DNA from 3 places in the Brevibacterium ammoniilyticum genome. Region 3 is predicted to be linked to each of the others. Evidence: riboswitches for the same ligand, from Rfam matches in the RefSeq annotation. Region 3 holds a riboswitch; each other region holds the start of a gene.
The links. A riboswitch is a leader RNA that binds a small molecule or an ion and turns the genes downstream of it on or off. The one in region 3 is predicted to bind thiamine pyrophosphate.
Positions count from the first base shown of each region.

Region 1 (6,456 bases), on a different contig from region 3:
CGGCTTCACGGACGAAGAAGTACGCTGCGGACTCCACGGCCTGCGGCAGGCGCCGGTCCGGGAGCTCGAGGATCCTCACCGGGACGGGGCAGTGATCGGCGATGCGGTTGAGGACGGAGCCGAGCCCCTGGTCGTCGAGGGCGGTCGGATAGACCCGCCATGCGACCTCGCGCATCTCGTCGATGAGGTCCTGGGACTGGACGAGCGCGGAGTTCAGGAGGGCTGAGACCTTGTCCGGGTCGGTGGCGCGCTGGGCGCGGGCGATGAGGACGGAGAGGGAGACGACGTTCTGCTGCACCCCGTCGTGGAGGTCGCGTTCGATGCGTCTGCGCTCGTCGTCGATGGCGACGACGACGCCGCGCCTGGTCGTGAGGAGTTCGGAGATCCGGCTGTGTCGGGCGTTCGGGCGGGAGACGACGGCGACGGAGGCGTCGATGCGACCGTGGAGCCAGTTCGCGAGCTCGGCGAGGACGACCGCCCCGATGAGGTTCGCGGCCCCGTAGAGGACGCCGACGAGGATCGTCGGCTGGCTCATCGTCCACAGGGAGAAGCTGATCGTCACTCCCCCGCCGGCGAACAGCCCCTGCAGGAGCGAACCCACGGTGACGAAGACGAAGCCGGTGAGGAGGTTGAGGACGGGGATGACGGCAGCCAGCGCGAGAAGCCCGGTGAGCGCCACCGGCCCCCGCCGGGGTGCGCACCCGGTGAGGACGATTCCGAAGCACCGCTGCTGCCGGCTCCGCTCCCAGCCCAGGATCCGGCGGGAGAACCGCGTCGAGAGCGGAAGGCAGGAGACGAGGAGGAGCGGCAGGCACAGCAGTCCGCCCCACAGCACGCCGAGCACGGAAAGCACCCACCGGCGCGCGAACATGCGCGGTTCGCGGGGAATCGTCGCAGGCCAGGGCATGGCTCGATCGTAGCAACGCGGCACCGGGCCGAGCAGGGGCCTGACCGCAGCGCTCGTTCCGGTTTCCCTCAGTGCATCGTCGGGAGATCCGCCTCCGGTCGTGGGTGCGTCCTCGTATCGCTGCGGCCCGAGCGTGCGTACGGTGGTGAGACATGGACTTCGCTCTCGACCTCATCCGCCAGACGCTCGAATCCCCGTGGCTCTACCTCCTCATCGCACTCGTCGCGAGTCTCGATTCGCTCGTGCCGATCGTTCCCTCGGAGACCGTCGTCATCACCGCGGCCGCGTATGCGGTCACGGGCAGTCCGCATGCGGCGGGCATCATCGCAGCGGCCGCTCTCGGAGCGCTCCTCGGCGACCTCGCCGCCCACTGTGTGGGCCGCGGGGGCAGCCGGGTCACCGATCGGTGGGTGCGCTCGGCCCGCCTGCGCCGTCTCCTCGACGCGACGCAGGCGATGTTCGGTGAGCGCGGTGGGGCGATGCTCGTCGCCGGACGGTTCATCCCCGGCGGGCGCACCGCCACGACCATCGCCTCGGGCATGCTCCGCTATCCGCTCGGCCGGTTCCTCGCCGTGGACTTCATCGGCTGCCTCGCCTGGTCGGTCTACGCGGCCGGGATCGGCCTCCTCGGCGGGGCGATGTTCCGCGACCAGCCGCTGTGGGGCGTCGTCCTCGGCGTCGGCATCGCCTTCGTCCTCACGGGCCTCGCCGAGGCCGTCCGCCGTCTGCGCGGAAGGCGGGCAGGCCGGTCGGCTGGGACGCAGCCCGACCGGTCCGCGGCGGGTTCCGCGGACGACCACGGTGCCGCCGAGCCGGTCAGTCCGATCGGTCGATCTCGCCTGCTCGCAGCTGTACGAGAGTGAGGTCGAGCAGCGGCGTCGCCACCCCGAGTCCGGCCGCCGTGGCCGCGAGGTGGCCGAGGATGTGCTCGGTCTCGTTCGGCAGTCCCGCCGTGACGTCACGGTAGAGGGACGAGGTGAACGACGAGCCCTCCGCGGTGAGCATCGACAGGGTGGCCGCGCGGGCGCGGGCGGAGACGGGGTGTCCTGCCCGCATCGCCACGGCTTCGAGTTCGTCGATGATCGCCACGACGTGGGGTTCGCCTCCGGCGGCCATGATCGCTCCGACAGGGGCGCGGAAGAGGCAGGTGACGACTCCGGCCGCGGCGATGAACACCCATTTCTCCCACAGCGCATCGTCGACGGAGTCGATGACCTGGAGGCGGAAGCCGGGAACGTCGAGGGCCTCGACGATGGCGGCCGGCACCTCTCCCCCGCCGAGGCGACCGATCGTCATCGTCGCCAGATCCGTCATCTGCACGACGTCGTATCCGCGCATCGTGCCGACGATCTTGACGAGCCCGCCGAGCACCTGGTCCGGGAACTCCTCGCGCAGCCGGTCGATATGGGCCATCCCGTTGAGGAACGGGATGATGAGCGTGTTCGGACCCACCGCGGGCCGCAGGTCGTCGATGATCGACTCGAGTCCCCCGGCTTTGACGGCCAGCAGGATGAGGTCGGCAAGCTCGGAAGTCGCGGCGAGCTCCTCGGCGGTGACCACGACCACCGGGTTCGTCCGGTCCTCGTCAGGGCCGATGAAGCGCAGACCGGAGGCGCGCAGCGCCTCGGCACGTTCGCCGCGGACGAGGAAGGTGACGTCGCGACCGGCTTCGACCAGACGGGTGCCGAAAGCTCCGCCGGTGGCGCCGGCGCCGGCGATGAGGATCCTCACAGTGCACCTGCCTGACTGCGGGTGAGTTCGCCGCGCAGCTGCGCGGCGGCTGCGGCAGGGTCGGCCGCCTCGGTGAGGGCACGGACGACGACGATGCGCTCGGCTCCCGCCTGCCGGACGGCGTCGAGGCGCTGCCCGGAGGCGATCCCGCCGATCGCGAACCACGGGGTGGTCACGGTGCCGGCGATGGTCGTCAGCGGTTCGAGGCCGACGGCAGGCCGGCCCGGTTTCGTCGGGGTCTCCCACACGGGGCCGAGGCAGAAGTAGTCGATCTCCGGGTCCGCCTCGGCGGCGAGCGCCTGGTCGACCGAGTGCGTGGAGCGGCCGAGGAGGACGTCGGGTCCGAGGACACGGCGGGCCTGGGCGCTCGTGAGGTCATCCTGCCCGACGTGGAAGACGTCGGCGCCGACGAGGAGGGCGACATCGGCGCGGTCGTTGACGGAGAAGAGCCTTCCGTGACGCCGGGCCGCGTCCCTGAGGACCTCGAGGGCGGCGATCTCCTCGCGGGCTTCGAGGGCTTTGTCCCGCAGCTGGATGATGTCGACGCCTCCCGCGTAGGCGGCGTCGAGGAACTCCGGCAGATCCCCCTGTCTCCTGCGGGCGTCGGTGCACAGGTAGAGGCGGGAGTCGGCGAGCGCTCGCTGCCGCTGTGCGCGGGTGATGTCTCGCTCTGCGGTGGACGTTGTCATCGCGGGAACCATGCTCCTAGAGTAGAGGAGTTCGCGGGAGCCTCGCATGGGAGGCTGAGAGGGCTTCGTGCCGACCGTCACACCTGATGCGGGTCATGCCGCCGGAGGGAGAATCGCATGCACGTCATCGTCATCGGGGCCGGGATCATCGGCCTGGCCACGGCGTGGGAGCTCGAGTCCCGGGGAGCCGCGGTCACGGTCGTCGACCCGCAGCCGGGTGAGGGAGCGACGTACGCGGCGGCGGGAATGATCGCCCCAGCTGCAGAGATCGCCTGGGGCCAGTCCCCGCTCTTCCCGCTCATGCGCGCCTCGGCCGCGCTCTACCCCGACTTCTCAGCCCGGTTGGCCGCCGCCTCCGGCGACGACCTCGGCGAGACTGCGGCGGAGACCCTCGTGTGCGCCGGCGACCGTGCCGACCTCACCACTCTGCGCGAGCTCCGCAGCCTGCAGATCCGGGCGGGTTCCGCGGTCGAACTTCTCACCGGGTCCCAGGCCCGTGCTCTCGAACCGGCGCTGGCGCCGGGTGTGTGCGGTGCCGTGCGGATCCCCGGCGACCATGCGATCGACCCCCGCAGGGTGACCGCTGCCCTGCTCGGTCTGCTCGCCGAGCGCGTCGTGCGCATGGAGGCCATAGAGATCGTGCGCACCGCGGGTCGGACCACCGGGGTGGGCCTGTCCGACGGGAGCCTGCTCACCGGCGACCAGGTCGTCATCGCCGCCGGGGAGGCGGGCAACGCGATCGCCGAGGCGCCCCTGCTGCCGCTGCGCGCCGTCCACGGCGACATCATCCGCCTCCGCAGCGACCCCCAGTCGCCGCCGCTGCTCACCCGCACGATCCGCGGACTCGTCGCCGGCCGACCCGTCTACATCGTGCCCCGACCCGACGGGGAACTCGTCCTCGGGGCCACCTCACGCGAGGACGGTCGCCCCGGTGTCCTCGCCGAAGGCGTCCACCGGCTCCTCCACGACGCCGAACGCCTTGTGCCCGGACTGCTGCGCGCAGAGATCACGGAGATCACCGCCCGCGCCCGTCCCGGGTCCCCCGATGACCTGCCGATCATCGGGCGCACCGATCCCGGCTGCGTCGTCTCCACCGGATACTTCCGACACGGAGTCCTCCTCGCACCGCTGGGCGCGAGACTCGGCGCCGACCTCGTCCTCGACACCGACTCCGAATGGCTGCCACCGGGTGCTCTCGAGAGTCTTTCCCCCGAACGGTTCGAGCGCGAGCCGGCGCCTGCACACTGACATCGACCACCACTGCGGACTGCTCCACCGACCCACCACTGCAAGGAAGACACCATGATCATCACCCTCAACGGCGAGAGCCGGGAACTCGAAGCGGGCACCACCGCCCGCGCGCTCGTCGAAGACGTCACCGGTCGACAGCTGACACCCGACGGCACCCCGGCCGACGGCGGCCGCCTCGGTGTGGCACTGGCCATCGACGGCGAAGTCGTCCGCCGCGGACTCTGGGCCGACTTCACGATCGAAGGCGGGCACACCGTCGACCTCGTCACCGCAGTGCAGGGAGGCTGAGATGAGCTGGACGATCGACGGCACGACCTTCGACTCCCACCTCGTCATGGGCACTGGTGGGGCGAGCACCCTGACCATCCTCGAAGACGCACTCACCGCCTCGGCGACAGAGCTGACGACGGTCGCGATCCGCCGCTTCGACGCCGAAGCCCGGGACTCGGTCTTCGCCCTGCTTCAGCGGCTGCACATCCGGGCCCTGCCCAACACCGCCGGATGCTACACGGCCCGCGACGCCGTACTCACCGCACAGCTGGCCAGGGAGGCGCTCGAGACCTCGTGGGTCAAACTCGAGGTCATCGCCGACGAGGACACACTGCTGCCGGACCCTGTCGAGCTCTTCCGCGCCGCCGAGGAACTCGTCCTCGACGGCTTCGAGGTCTTCGCCTACACGAACGACGACCCGGCGCTGGCGAAACGGCTCGAGGACGCCGGAGTCGCGGCGGTCATGCCCGCGGGTGCCCCGATCGGTTCGGGACTGGGCATCCTCAACCCCCACAACATCGAAACGATCGTCTCCCGCGCGCAGGTGCCCGTCATCCTCGACGCGGGCATCGGCACGGCCTCGGACGCGGCGCTGGCGATGGAGCTCGGGTGCACGGCGGTGCTGCTCGCCTCCGCGGTCACCCGCGCCCACGACGCACCGGCGATGGCCCGGGCGATGGCCCTGGCCGTCGACGCAGGACGCCTGGCCGCCTCGGCCGGCCGCATCCCCAAGCGTCCCCTCGCCCTCGCCTCGTCGCCGGAGACGGGCCTGATCGACTCGGTGGAGAACCTGGTGATGGGACCGTGAGCGGCGCCCCGGTCCTCGCCCCTCTCGTCGAGCCCGTCGCGCAGCTCTCCCGGGAGGAGGTGACCCGCTATGCCCGGCACCTCAGCCTGCCCGAGGTCGGGGAGATCGGGCAGCGGCGCCTGCGCGGGGCCCGGGTCCTCGTCATCGGTGCCGGCGGGCTCGGAGCACCGGTGCTCCAGTACCTCGGGGCGGCGGGCATCGGCCACATCAGCGTCATCGACGACGACCGGGTGGAGACCTCGAATCTCCAGCGCCAGATCCTCCACCGGGATGCCGACGTCGGTCGGCCGAAGGTCGAATCGGCCAGGGATGCCCTCGTCCGTCTCGACCCGCACCTGTCAGTGGAGGCAATCGACGACCGGCTCACCCCGGACAATGCCCTGAGTCTCTTCGCCGCCCACGACCTCGTCATCGACGGTGCGGACAACTTCGCGACCCGGTACCTGTCGAACGATGCCGCCGAACTCACCGACACACCGCTCGTCTGGGGCACGATCTTCCGCTTCGAGGGTCAGGTGAGCACGTTCGTGCCCGGGCACGGGCCGATGCTGCGCGACCTCTTCCCCGACATCCCGGACGCTGATTCGGTGCCGAGCTGCGCCGAGGGCGGGGTGCTCGGGGTCCTCTGCGGCCTCGTCGGGTCGACGATGGCCGCCGAGGCGATCAAGCTCATCTGCGGCATCGGCGAGCCGCTCATCGGCCGCCTCCTCCGCTGTGATGTGCTGACCACGGCGTTCACGACCCTGCGCTTCTCCGCCGACCCGGACCGAAGGGCCGTCACGGACCTCGCCGAGGTGACT
Region 1 covers NZ_BAABNP010000001.1:310,846-317,301, reverse strand. The annotation lists gene AAHA49_RS01480 (sensor histidine kinase) at 1-907, opposite strand, end outside; gene AAHA49_RS01475 (DedA family protein) at 1,060-1,770, shown strand; gene AAHA49_RS01470 (ketopantoate reductase family protein) at 1,724-2,638, opposite strand; gene thiE (thiamine phosphate synthase) at 2,635-3,327, opposite strand; TPP riboswitch at 3,351-3,454, shown strand; gene thiO (glycine oxidase ThiO) at 3,445-4,575, shown strand; gene thiS (sulfur carrier protein ThiS) at 4,630-4,866, shown strand; gene AAHA49_RS01450 (thiazole synthase) at 4,868-5,656, shown strand; gene moeB (molybdopterin-synthase adenylyltransferase MoeB) at 5,653-6,456, shown strand, end outside.
Region 1: linked by a shared signal. The riboswitch ahead of thiO (glycine oxidase ThiO) and the one ahead of thiM (hydroxyethylthiazole kinase) in region 3 are both predicted to bind thiamine pyrophosphate.

Region 2 (6,456 bases), on a different contig from region 3:
CTTCGCCGCCGGCCTCGAGTCGATGCGGCCGCTGCTCGCCTCGACCCCGAAGATCATCTCCCGCCGGATCGACGGCGAGGGCTGGGACGAGATGGGCGAACTCGTCATCGACTGAGAACTGCTCCGGCCTAGACTGCTTCCATGGCGACGAAACCGCAGAACATCGAGTCCATCGAGAAGGCCCTCGGCGAGCCCTGGGCCCAGACCCGGGAGCGCCTCGAGAAGGCCGGAGGGAAGGACGCGAGCCACAAGGAGCTCGCCGACGCCCTCTACCCGCAGTTCGACGGAGTCGTGGCCAACCACGGCTGGTGGGTCCAGGGCGCCGTCGTCGCCTACGAGCAGGAGATCGGCCGCCGGGTGCCCGGCCAGCGCGCCGACGGCACCTTCGACGTCGCCGTCTCCCGAACCGTGCCGGGGGAGCGGGGCGAGGTCATCGACCGCTTCGCAGCTCTCATTGACGGCAGCCTCGGCGGGGTCGACCTCGATGGGCAGCCGCGCGTGTCGACGACACCCAAGCGCTCCTTCTGGAGGGCGAACCTCGTCGACGGCACGAAGATCGAAGCCGCCGCCGAACCGAAGGGCGACGACCGCACAGTGCTTGCGCTCACCGCATCGAAACTGCCCAGCGCCGAGGCGCTCGAGGAGCGGCGGGCCCAGCTCAAGGACCTCATCGCACAGGTGTGAGCCTTATCCGGGAATGATCGGATTCCACGTCCCCAGCACGTGAGCTGCGACGATCGCCGTCACCGTGACCGCGAGGGCGAGCACGACGATGACGAGGTCGGCGAGACCGAAGTGCGACCGCCTCCGCCAGGTCCTGCCTCGGCGCCCGAAGGCACGGCCCTCCATCGCCATCGCCAGCGTCGTCCCGCGCCGGATCGACTGGATGAGGAGGACGAAGATGCCGGCGAAGAGAGAGCCGGTGCGCCGCACGATCGACCCGCCGGCCAGCCCGCGGGCGCGTCGCGCCATCGACAGGGTCTGCCATTCGGTGACGAGGAGGCCGAGCAGGCGGGAGGCCGCGAGCACGGAGACGACGACCGTCTCCGGGAGCCGCAGACGCTGGACGAGGGCATCCGAGAGATCCCGGGGATCGATCGTCGAGGCGAGGACGACGAGTGGGACGGCGAGCGCGAGCGCGCGGACGAAGATCGCCGCGGCGGACTCCAGCGACCCCGTCGTCATGAGGATCGGGCCGACATCGACGACCACGGCACCGGTCTTCTCCGCCAGTATCGCCGTGCCCCAGGCCGCGAGGAGTGCGCCCAGAGGCAGGAACCACAGGCGCTTGAGCGCCGCCCACAGATCGAGCCCGGTCAGGGGCAGGGCGAGAAGCGAGAAGGCGAGGACGACGCCGGCGGAGACGAGGTCGATGCTCAGCAGGGCACCGACCATGAGGATGAGGGCGACGGCGATCTTCGACAGCGGATTGCACCGGACCAGCGCGGTGCTGCGCACAACGGGGATGAGCTGACCGGGATCCTCGACGGCGACCCTCTCACGGGCAGTCACGGTCTCACTCAACGCGCTCACCCTCCAGGGACCGCTCCGCCGACCCGAGGACGATGCGCCGCCCCCCGATCGCGGTGAGGAAGTCATCGTCGTGGCTGACGGCGATGACGGCGCTGCCATGATCGAGGACGTCGCGGAAGAGCTCGACGAGGCCCGCCCAGGTCAGCGCATCCTGCCCGAACGTCGGTTCGTCGACGATGAGGATCTGCGGCCGCGGGGCGATCATCGCCGCCACCGACAGTCGCCGCTTCTCCCCACCGGAGAGCCCCTGCGGGTGCGCGTGGGCGACAGCGCCCAGCCCGAGCGTCCCGAGCAGGCTCTCCACCCGCGCCTCGACCTCGGCGGCCGGCCATCCGGCCAGGCGCGGACCGAGCGCGAGCTCGTCGTGCACGCTGCCTTTGAGGAACTGGTGCTCGGGCTCCTGGAAGACCATGCCGATGCGCGGGGCGAGGAACGCAGACGGCCAGCGGAACGGGCGGCCGTGCTTCGCGCCCTCGGCCAGCGGGCCGTGCGCGCGCACCTCACCGGAGAACTCCTCGACGAGTCCGGCCAGGGTCAGTGCCGTCGTCGACTTGCCCGCCCCGTTGGGTCCGACGATGCCGACCGCCTCACCGGCTGAGACCTCGAGGCTGAGGTCCGTGGCCGCAGGTGCGTGGGCGCGCGGTCGGGCGACGCTGAGTCCGGAGGCCGTCAGCAGCACGGGCGCCGAGGCGGCCGGTGCCCGATCCGGTGCGACCGGTGACTGCGCGGAGGGCAGCCAGATGCCCGAGGCCCGCAGCGCCTCGGCGAGTTCGGGATCACCGAACACCGCGACCGGACTGCCCTGGGCGAGCAGTCCGTCCCGGCCGAGGACGATGACGGTGTCGACGAACTCGGCCCACAGGCTCACCCGATGCTCGACGACGATCATCGTCGCCGAGGTGACCGCGGCCGCCGTGAGCACGGCATCGCGCACCGATGCCGCCGAGGCGGGGTCGATGTTGGCCGTCGGTTCGTCGAGGACGATGACCTCGGGCGCCATCGCGTGGATGCCGGCAAGCGCAAGACGTTGCTTCTGGCCCCCTGAGAGCGCCGCCGTGGGATGGTCGGTGGGCAGGTCGAGGCCCATCGCGGCCAGCGACGACCCGATGCGCTCGTCGATGACCTCGACCGGCAGGCCGAGGTTCTCCATGCCGAAGGCGACGTCGTCGCCGACGCGAGAGAAGATCACCTGCGAATCGGGGTCCTGGAGGACGAGCCCGGTGACACCTCGGCGGGGGTCAGGGGCATCGTCGCCGATGAGGATCTCACCGGTGGACTCTCCGGCCTCGACGGGCAGGACCCCGGCGATCGCATGGAGCAGCGTCGACTTCCCCGCCCCTGACGGGCCGAGGAGGAGGACCTTCTCTCCGGCGGCGATGTCGAGGTCGAGGGGACCGATCGCGGCAGCGTCCCGATCGGCGTGCCGCCACGAGAAGCCGCGGGCGCGGACCGGCAGACCCATCAGCGCATGCGGCCGGAGGCGAACGAGCTCAGCGCCCCGGTCTTCGCGATCGCGCGGTAGGCATACCAGGCGCCGATGCCGGAGATGACGATGCCGGAGACGATCGCACATGCGGCGTAGGCGAACTGGTAGGTCAGCTGCCATTCGGCGTTGTAGAGGATGTTCTCGCTCACCGCCATGAAGGCCGCTGCGACGAGACCGGACAGCGTCGTCACCCACAGGGTGAACTTCCGGTAGCCGAAGGCCGCGAAGACGAGTTCGGCGCCGAGGCCCTGGATGAAGCCCGAGAGCAGCACGGTCGAGCCGAAGTGGGAGCCGAGGACGCCTTCGACGAGGGCGGCGAGGACCTCGCACAGGAGCGCGGCACCCGGTTTGCGGATGATCGCCCCGGCCAAGGGACCGGCGAGCACCCACAGGCCGGCGATGAGCCCGATCGAGGGCGGGAAGGCTTGGAAGCCGAGTTCGATGACCTTCCAGCTCGCCGCGAGCACCCAGAAGATCAGGCCCACGGCGATGCCGAGGACGGCGGTGACGACGTAGTCGACGACCCGCCACTTCTTCGTCGGCGGGGCCTGGGTGTACGCGGGTGCGGATGTCGCGGGCGCGGTGGTGTTCGGCATTGTGCCTCCTCGTATCTCAAGGAGGGGTAGAAGAGTCTCGACTTCCTTCGGCGGTGCTAACCGCATCAGGTTCGAGGGTCTGCAGCATCATCTGCACTCTCAGCGCCCCTGCTGGCGCTCCCCTGTCGTGTGGGCACCACTGTACAACACGACCACCGGCCCGCAGGCCCGTCTCAGCTGGGGACGATCATCACCGGGCCTTCGGCATGGTGGAGGACTCCGCGGGAGACCGAACCGAGGAGCGCGGACTTCACCGCGCCGCGGCCCCGGGTGCCGAGCACCGTGAGCTGGGCCCGCTTCGTGGCCTCCGAGAGCATCGAGACCGCATCCCCGACGACCACCGAGGTGGAGATCGGCAGACCAGGGAACTGCTCGCCGAGGGCATCGGCCTCCGTCGAGAGGGCGGTCTCGAGCTGCTTCTGCCGACGGTCTGCGACATCCCCGCCGACCTCGAGATCGGGGTACCAGTAGAGCCATTCCTCACCGGCCGGCAGCACCGAGACGATCTCGAGGCCCGTCTGCCTGGAGGAGGCCACCTCGGCGGCGGTGAACATCGCGATCCGGGCGGCCTCGGAGCCGTCGACGGCGACGACGACCGATCCGCTCGAGTCCTCACGGCGGGCGGAGTGCTTGGGCACGACGATCGTCGGGCAGTGCGAATGGGGCGGCAGGGCTGTCGAGACCGAGCCGAGCATGCGGCCGATGAAGCCGCCGCGACCGCGGGCGCCGACGATGAGGACCTCGGCGTTCGAGCTCAGTCGCACGAGCACGCCTGCGGCGTCGCCGGACTCGGCGGCGTAAGTGACCTGTCCGGGATGGTCGCGCAGGAGGTCGGCCGCCTCGGCGAGCAGCTTCTCCGCTCCGCGCATCGCGGCCTCGTCCTCGGGTTCGGAGGGGATCGAGGCCATGTTCGGGTAGATCATCAGCGGCATCGTGAACGCGGTGACCACCGTGAGCTGAACGCCGCGGTGGAGTGCCTCGGCGGCGCCGTAGCGCAGGGCCAGGGCTGCGAGCTCCGAGCCGTCGAAGCCGACGAGGACGCCGAGTTCGCGGTTGAGCCCGGATTCGTCGGGTCGGGGATCGGCGGCCCGGTCGTCGGTCGGGTTCGCGGCGGCCTGGCGGGTGGGGATCCGATGGGAGTCGGCGTTCATGGCAGTCCTCTCGACGGGGCCTGACCAACCCTGACGATGACGACGGCCCCGAAAACCACATCCGTCCTCGTCGACTTCAGTCTATCAGGGCGTTTCTACAGCGTGTAGAAAAGTCGCCGAGGCGGCCGCGGGGGTTGCCGTGCGACCGCCGGGTTGCTGTGGGTGTGTCGGGGTGTCGAGTTCTGGACCCTCGGTGTCGATTCTGGTCGCGGAAATCGACACTCAGCGTCCAGGAGTCGTGGGCGCCGCGCGCGAATCGCACAGTGCGCTCTCGGCGGAGGGCGCTGCCTCAGGTGGGGAAGCCGAGGTAGGTGAGCGCGGTGCGCAGGATGTGCTCCTGTCCGTGGCGGAGTTCGGCGACGATGTCCTCGCGCAGTGCTTCCTCGGGGGTGAGCCAGTCGAGGCTGAGTGCGTCGGCCCTTGGCGTGCATTCGCCGCGGACCTCCATGATGAAGCACATCGAGATCGCATGCTGGCGGGGGTCGTGGAGCAACGAGGTGCCCTCGGTGGGGAAGTACTCGGCGATCTGGAAGGGTGTGATGGCCGGCGGGACGACGGGCAGGGCGAGTGGGCCGAGGTCGTTCTCCGCATGCCGCAGCAGCGCCTGGCGGATGGACTCGTGGTAGCGGATCCGTCCGCCGATGACCTCCCGGCCGAGGACGCCGTCGTCGAGGCTGCGCAGGAGCAGGCCGATCCGTTCGACGTTGCCGGCCTCGCCCACGCGGACCGGAACGGCATTGACATAGGGGATGGGGAGACGGCGGCGGACCTGGGCGAACTCGTTGTCGTCGAACCAGTTCTCGTCGAAGTCGAGGGCAGTGCGGGTCATACCCAGATTGTGTCACAGTTCACCCTGCCCGATCGGCACGGTCCCGCCCCACCCGGGGGTGGTGGCCGGGAACACCCGTCGGGTAAAGTATCTTGACGTCAAGATAAAACTCCGGCCGGGCCGCATCCCCGAAGTGACGTGGCCTACAGTTGAGTCAACCACTCGCAGGCCTGCAGCGGTTCCGCCGCGGTCAAGGACGATTGAAGGGATTATCCATGATTGATCATGAGGTCCGTACCCACAAGAGCTCAGAGAACCTCGCACGCGAAGACCAGCTCGCCTGGAAGATCGCCGAGGTCGCCTCCGACCCGACGCCCGTGGAGCCGGAGGTCACCGAGATGGTGATCAACCGCGTCATCGACAACGCCGCGGTCGCTGCCGCCTCGGTCAACCGCTCGGCCCCCACCCACGCCCGTGAGCAGGCACAGGCTCACCCCTACACGCCCGGCGCGACGATCTTCGGCCTGCCGCTTGCCGACCGCTTCTCCCCGGAGTGGGCGGCCTGGGCCAACGGCGTGGCCGTGCGCGAACTCGACTTCCACGACACCTTCCTCGCCGCCGAGTACTCCCACCCCGGCGACAACATCCCGCCCGTCCTCGCCGTCGCCCAGCACATGGGCATCGCCGGACCCGACCTCATCAACGGCATCGCCACCGGCTATGAGATCCAGGTCGACCTCGTCAAGGGCATGAGCCTGCACGAGCACAAGATCGACCACGTCGCCCACCTCGGGCCCTCGGCCGCCGCCGGCATCGGCGCGATGCTCCACCTGCCCACCGAGGTCACCTTCCAGGCGATCCAGCAGGCCCTGCACGTGACCACGGCGACCCGTCAGTCCCGCAAGGGCGAGATCTCCTCGT
Region 2 covers NZ_BAABNP010000010.1:64,380-70,835, reverse strand. The annotation lists gene AAHA49_RS12630 (putative quinol monooxygenase) at 1-115, shown strand, start outside; gene AAHA49_RS12625 (hypothetical protein) at 142-684, shown strand; gene AAHA49_RS12620 (energy-coupling factor transporter transmembrane component T family protein) at 688-1,533, opposite strand; gene AAHA49_RS12615 (ABC transporter ATP-binding protein) at 1,517-2,995, opposite strand; gene AAHA49_RS12610 (ECF transporter S component) at 2,995-3,615, opposite strand; TPP riboswitch at 3,641-3,749, opposite strand; gene AAHA49_RS12605 (universal stress protein) at 3,789-4,766, opposite strand; gene AAHA49_RS12600 (DUF4916 domain-containing protein) at 5,056-5,595, opposite strand; gene AAHA49_RS12595 (MmgE/PrpD family protein) at 5,811-6,456, shown strand, end outside.
Region 2: linked by a shared signal. The riboswitch ahead of AAHA49_RS12610 (ECF transporter S component) and the one ahead of thiM (hydroxyethylthiazole kinase) in region 3 are both predicted to bind thiamine pyrophosphate.

Region 3 (6,456 bases):
CGGGACTCGTCCCGATCCGTGGTCTTCCCGGCGAGGAAGGACATCGCCTTCGCATACCCGCTGAGGTAGATGCTGTCCTGGTTGATGTAGTTCGCGAACGCCACCGGGTCGAGGCTGCCGTCGGCGAGCTGGGTGAGGAACGGCAGCGCCTCGATCTCTTCGACGAGCGGGCGCACATGCTCCCAGAGTTCGGTGGTGTTCGGGCCGACGGCGAAGTTCGTGGTCATCAGTGAGTCTCCTCGGGTCGTTGGTGATCGTCGCAGAATGGTGCAGGGGCCGCAACGCGGCAGCGCTCTCCGGGCGGTTCGGGGTGGATGGGATGCCGATCTCAGCGCCTGGTGATGTCGACCTGGTGGTCGACGGGTCCGTGCGCACCGGCGGGGTCGAGGCTGACCTGCCAGTCCGCCGCCGAGGCGAGGGCCCGGGCGAGGAAGTCCAGGCCCCGTTCGACGGCACCGCGGACCTGTTCGGGGCTCAGCCGGGAGCCGGGATCCGCCTGCCGGAGCACGGCCGCCTCGGCGGTGATCGCCGCCGAGAGCGTGCAGCCGGTGCCGTGCGTGTTCGCCGTCGTGATCCGGGGGTGCGCGAACTCGGTGATCTCACCGTCCGAGGTGACGAGGATGTCGGCCACTTCTCCGTCGCGCGCGTGCCCGCCCTTGAGCAGCACCGCCTGCGCTCCACGGGCCACGAGCTCCCGCGCCTGCTCGCGCATCTGCCCTGGAGTCTGCGCTTCGTCGACGTCGTCGCCGAGGAGGAGAGCCGCCTCGGGGAGGTTCGGGGTGATGAGGTCGGCGACCGGGAGCAGTCGGGTGCGCACGGAGTCGACGGCCTCGGCCTCGAGGAGCCGATGCCCGGAGGTCGCGACCATGACCGGGTCGACGGTGAAGAACCCGAAATCCGAGGACGAGGCCCGGTCGACGACGAGGTCGACGAGCGAGCGCGAACCGAGCATTCCGGTCTTCGTCGCATCGACGGGCATGTCATTGAGGACGCTGTCGAGCTCATCGGTGACGAAGTCCTCGTCGATCGGGTAGACCCGGGAGACGCCGTGCGTGTTCTGGGCGACGAGTGCGGTGACCGCCGTGGTCCCGAGCACGCCGAGGGCGGTGAACGTCTTGAGGTCGGCGTGGATGCCCGCTCCCCCGCTCGGGTCGGTGCCGGCGATCGAGAGCGCGATCGGCGGGCGCACACTCATACCGCTCCCCCGTCCCCGTAGGCGGCGAGCAGTTCGGCCGCGGCGAGTTCGGGGTCGGCGGCGCGGCAGATCGCCGAGACGACGCAGACGCCGATGAGACCCAGGCCGCGCAGGTCCGGGACGCGTGTCGCGTCGATCCCGCCGATCGCCACCGCGGGCAGTCCTGCCTGTGAGACGAGTTCGCCGAGGCGGTCCGGGCCGATCCCGGCCGGTGCGTCGGCCTTCGTCGTCGTGTCGAAGACGGGGCCGATGCCGACGAGGTCGACCGCTCCGGTGGCCCGGGCTGCGGCGAATTCGGCGTCCTCGGCGGCCGAGAGACCCACGAGCGGTGCGTCGCCGAGGAGGGCGCGCACCTCGGCGACGGGGGTGTCGGACTGGCCGACGTGGATGTGGACGTCCGTGCCCTCCTCGCGCAGACGCCCGGCGACGGCCACCCGGTCGTTGAGGAAGACGGGGACCCGGCGGTCGGTGCCGGCCACCGCCTCGGCGACGGCGGCGACGACCTCACGGGTGAGGACGAGGAACTCGGTGTCGTCGATGTCCTTGTCCCGGACCTGGACGATGCCGACCCCGCCGGCGACCGCGGAGCGCACGGTCTCGGCCACCGTCCGACCGGCCTCGGCGCACTGCGCGGAGTCGGTGACGAGGTAGAGGCGGGTGTCGATGCCGGCGAGGCGGTCGAGTGCCGCGCTCATGCCGCCGTCACCGCGACGCGGGAGCGGGCGATGCGGTCGTCGTCGGTGGTGAAGAGGGCGTCGAGGAAGTTCATGGCGTACCGGCCCGGACCCAGTGCCCCGGTCGCGGCGGCCTCACCGGCCACGGCGAAATGCGCGTGGGCGGCGACGACGGCGGTGAACCTCTCGAGCGCTCCCACGCCTGCCGGTCCGGCCTGCGAACTCGTCCCCGCCGGAGGGACCGCGGCGAGGTAGGCGGTGGTGACGGCGCCGAGCGAGCACCCGGTGCCGATGACGAGCGGCATGAACGCGTGTCCGCCGTCGATGCGGGCGACATGGTCGACCCCGTCGATGTGGGCGACGACGGCGTCACGGGCACCCGAGACGGCGACGATCGCGCCGGTCGCGCGGGCGAGGTCGGCGGCGGCGGGGAGCACGGCGTCGACTTCGTCGGTGGATTCGACTCCGCGCCCGCCGGCACCGGCGCCGGCCAGTGCCGCGATCTCCGAGGCGTTGCCGCGGATCGCGGTGGGTCCGGCGGCAGCGGCCCGGCGGATCCGGGTGGTGCGGAAATCGGCGGCACCGATGCTCACCGGGTCGAGGACCCAGGGTTTCGCATCGGCGGTGACGGCTTCGATCGCGGCGTCGGCGGCGAGGAACTGCTGGTTCGTCGCCGTGCCGAAGTTGATCAGCAGCCCGCCGGCGAGGTGGGCGAACTGTGCGGCGTCGGCGTCGTGGTCGAGCATCGCCGGAGACGCCCCGACAGCGAGCAGCACGTTCGCACTGAACTGCTGCACGACGGTGTTCGTGATGCATTGGATGAGCGGGTTCGACGCGCGCAGACGTGCGTGCGCCGACGACAGATCGAGGTCGGTCATGACGATCCCTTCGCTAGCATGGCCCAGATCAGGTTCGATGGGTGTCCTCTCAGCCCGGCGCGATTCCCCGGGCACCCCATGTCATTGCCTTCGACTGTATCAGGAGCGCCGAGGCGGCGGCGACGCGGGCAGCGCATGCGCGGGCCACGCGGCGGGCGATGCTGCCGGACCGCCTCGGCGCCTGCACAGTCCTCCAGCTCACTTCGATCTCGAGGGCACAGTTCGTGAACTGTGCCCTCGAGATCGAAGTGAGCCCGAAGCGCTCTCCGCGTCAGCGGCCCACGGGATTGCGCATCGTGCCCGCGTAGATGAGCGAGACCGAATGCCTGGAGGCGCGGTCTCGACGCGAAGAGGCGGTCTCGGTGAATTCGAACGCTGCCGTCCGTCCGCTTCGGCGACTATCCCCTGCCGACGTAACGCTGGCCGCGCCGACTGACCGCGTCGATGACGACGGCGGTGAGGAGGACGAGGGCGGTGATGATCTGCTGCGCGTCGGAGTTGAAGCCGATGAGGTAGAGGCCGTTGTTGATGGCGCCGACGACGAACGCGCCGAGCACCGCCGCCCAGGCCGTGCCGCGTCCGCCGAAGAGGGAGGTGCCGCCGATGACGGCCGCGGCGATCGCATTGAGCAGATCCTGGGTCGCCACGAGCGTCGATCCGGCGTTCGTCGTCACTCCGGCCTTGACGAAGCCGAAGAGTGCGGCGAGGACGCCGGCGGTCATGAAGACGCTGATGCGCACCCATGTCACCGGGATGCCCGCCCGCCGCGCGGCCTCGACCTTGCCGCCGACGGCGTAGATCGAACGCCCGTAGCGCGTCTTGCGCAGCACGAGGTCGATGACGATCGCGATGACCATCATGAGGAAGAACGGCAGGGCGAGACCGAAGTCCTGGTTGACGAGGATGAGGAAGCCGAAGACGATCGCCGTGAGCAGCACGATGCGGACGATGACGGCCAGCCAGCTCGCACTGTCCAGTCCCTGCGCATGGCGCCGCAGCTTCGAGTAGACGAGCCCCGCACCGAACCCGATGACCGCGATCGCCCCGAAGACGTACGCCCAGATCGCCGGGAAGTAGTAGCTGGCGAAGTCGAAGGCGAAGGTGTCGGCCATCGAGAGGTTCTTCTGGGTGCCGAGCACGGTGAGGGTGAGCCCCGTGAACGCGAGGAGGCCGGCGAGGGTGACGACGAAGGCGGGGATGCCGACGACGGCGAAGAACCAGCCCTGGATCGCCCCGACGACGAGGCCGAGGAGCAGGATGATCGTCAGCGCGATGACCGGCGGCACGTCCTGCCGGACGACGAGCACACCGAGCACCGAGGCCGCGAGCCCGCCGAGCTGCGCGAGCGAGAGGTCGATCTCGCCGAGGAGGAGGATGAGGTTGATGCCGAGCGCGAGGATCGCCAGGTAGGCGACCTGCGTGGAGAGGTTGACGAGGTTGGCCGGGGAGAGGAAGTTGCTGTTCGCCGACTGGAAGACGACGACGATGACGATGAGCGCGAGGATGACGGGGAACGAGCCGAGCTGGCCCTCCTTGATCCGCCGGAAGAAGGTGCGCACGAACCCCTCGTCGAAGATCCGTTCGTCGGTGATGAACGAGCTGCGGGTCATCGGCGCTCACCCCTCCTCGCCGCACGCTGGGTCACGACGTTGTCGTTGGCGCCGGTGATGGCGGCGATGAGCACATCCGTGCGTTCGTCACCGGGGAAGTCCCCGGCGTCCCTGCCCAGGCGCAGCACGTGGACGCGGTCGCAGACGGCTTGGACGTCGGCCATGTTGTGGCTGACGAGCAGCACCCCGAGATCACGGTCCCGGAGGCGTTCGATGAGGTTGAGCACCTCGGCGGTCTGGGCGACTCCGAGGGCGGCGGTCGGTTCGTCGAGCATGACGATGGAGGGTTCGCCGAGGAGGGACCGGGCGATCGCGACCGTCTGCCTCTGTCCCCCGGAGAGGGCGGCGATGGGCACGCGCACGCTCGGGATCTTCGCCGAGAGGCTGCGCAGGAGCTCCCACGACTTCGCCTCCATGGTCACTTCGTCGAGGACGCCGCCGCGGGTGGCCTCATGGCCGAGGAAGAGGTTGGCGACGACGTCGAGGTTCTCGCACAGGGAGAGGTCCTGGAAGACCGTGGCGACCCCGGCCTTCTGGGCGTCCTTCGGTGAGGAGAACCGCTGCGGGCGCCCGCCCATGCGGATCTCGCCTTCGTCGGCGCCGTGGACGCCCGCGATGATCTTGATGAGCGTCGACTTGCCGGCGCCGTTGTCGCCGACGAGGCCGACGACCTCGCCGCGGCCGATGGTGAGGTTGATGTCGGTGAGGGCCTGGACGGCGCCGAAGCGTTTGGCGATGCCGCGCAGTTCGAGCACTGGGTCCCCCGACGCCCGCCCGGAAGCGGGCGTCGGGTCATTCGTCTGGGAAGTCATCGGGGCCTATTCGATTCCGGCGTCTTGGCAGAGCTTCTTCTCGATTCCCTTGCAGATGTCCGAGGCCTTGATCTGGTCGCCGACGATGTCCTTGATCGTGTCCTTCGTGACGACCTTGGCCTCGACGAAGTCGGTCGGGGTGTCCTTGTACGTCGTCGCGGCCTTCGGCTCCTCCCCTCCGGCCAGGGCGGTCGCGGCCTTGGCGGCGAACTCGGCTTGCGGTGGGATCGACTTGTAGATCGTCGCGTACTGCTCGCCCTTGAGGATGTTCTGGAGTCCGTCGACCTCGGCGTCCTGGCCGGTGACGACGGGGTCCTGCTTCGCCTTCGTCGTCGCGGCGAGCACTCCGCCGGCGGTGCCGTCGTTGGCGGCGTAGATGGCGATCGGCTTCTGACCACCGCCCTGGAGCTGACCTTCGACCCACTGTCGGGCGTCGTCGGGATTCCAGTCGAGGGTGTCGTGGTCGGCGGCGATGTCGACACCTGCTGATCTGAGCGTCTCCTCGGCTCCGGCCTTGAAGTCGGCGGCGTTGGGGTCCTTCGGGTCGCCGTTGACCATCCACACGGGTCCCGACTTCGGGTCGACGCCCTTGGCCTTGAGTCCGTCGAGGAGCGCTTGGCCCTGGAGGTTGCCGATCTTCTTGTTGTCGAACGAGGTGTAGTAATCAGCGCCCTCGAAGAAGCGGTCGTAGGAGACGACGGGGATCTGCTTCGCTTCGGCCTTCGCCAGTGAGGAGGCGACCGCCGAGGCGTCGACCGGGTCGAGGACGATGACGTCGACGCCTTCGGTGACAGCCGCTTCGAACTGCTGCTGCTGTTGGGAGGCGTCCTGGTTGGCGTTGCGGTATTCGACCTTGGCGTCGGGGTTGGCCTCGGCGACGTACTTCTCGAAGTTCGGTTTGTCGAGGGATTCGTACCGGGTCGTCTTCGACTCGGGCAGGAGCAGGGCGATCGTCACGTCGCCGTCCGAGCCGGATCCGGAGCCGGTTTCGTCGTTGCCCTGGCCCTTCTGATTGCCGCAGCCGGTGAGTGCGAGAGCGGAGATCGCAACGGCGGCGCCGGCGACGGTGAGGCGGCGATGAAGCCTGTTCGGCCCAGTCGCCGACGATGATCCACGGGGGTGAGAAGTGCGCATTCTCGGAACCTTTCCTCATTCTGACAACGTTGTCAGGCTGGTAGACATATTTCGCCCACCGAGGAGGTTTGTCAACTGTCGGCGCGGAATTCTCCGCGCTGCCTTCTCTCAGCGCCCGGTGGCCTGGCGAGGCGATTCCTCACCGCTGCCGCG
Region 3 covers NZ_BAABNP010000002.1:151,857-158,312, forward strand. The annotation lists gene AAHA49_RS02720 (TenA family protein) at 1-227, opposite strand, end outside; gene thiD (bifunctional hydroxymethylpyrimidine kinase/phosphomethylpyrimidine kinase) at 329-1,195, opposite strand; gene thiE (thiamine phosphate synthase) at 1,192-1,890, opposite strand; gene thiM (hydroxyethylthiazole kinase) at 1,887-2,747, opposite strand; TPP riboswitch at 2,735-2,836, opposite strand; gene AAHA49_RS02740 (sugar ABC transporter permease) at 3,146-4,357, opposite strand; gene AAHA49_RS02745 (ATP-binding cassette domain-containing protein) at 4,354-5,169, opposite strand; gene AAHA49_RS02750 (substrate-binding domain-containing protein) at 5,176-6,303, opposite strand; gene AAHA49_RS02755 (LacI family DNA-binding transcriptional regulator) at 6,412-6,456, opposite strand, start outside.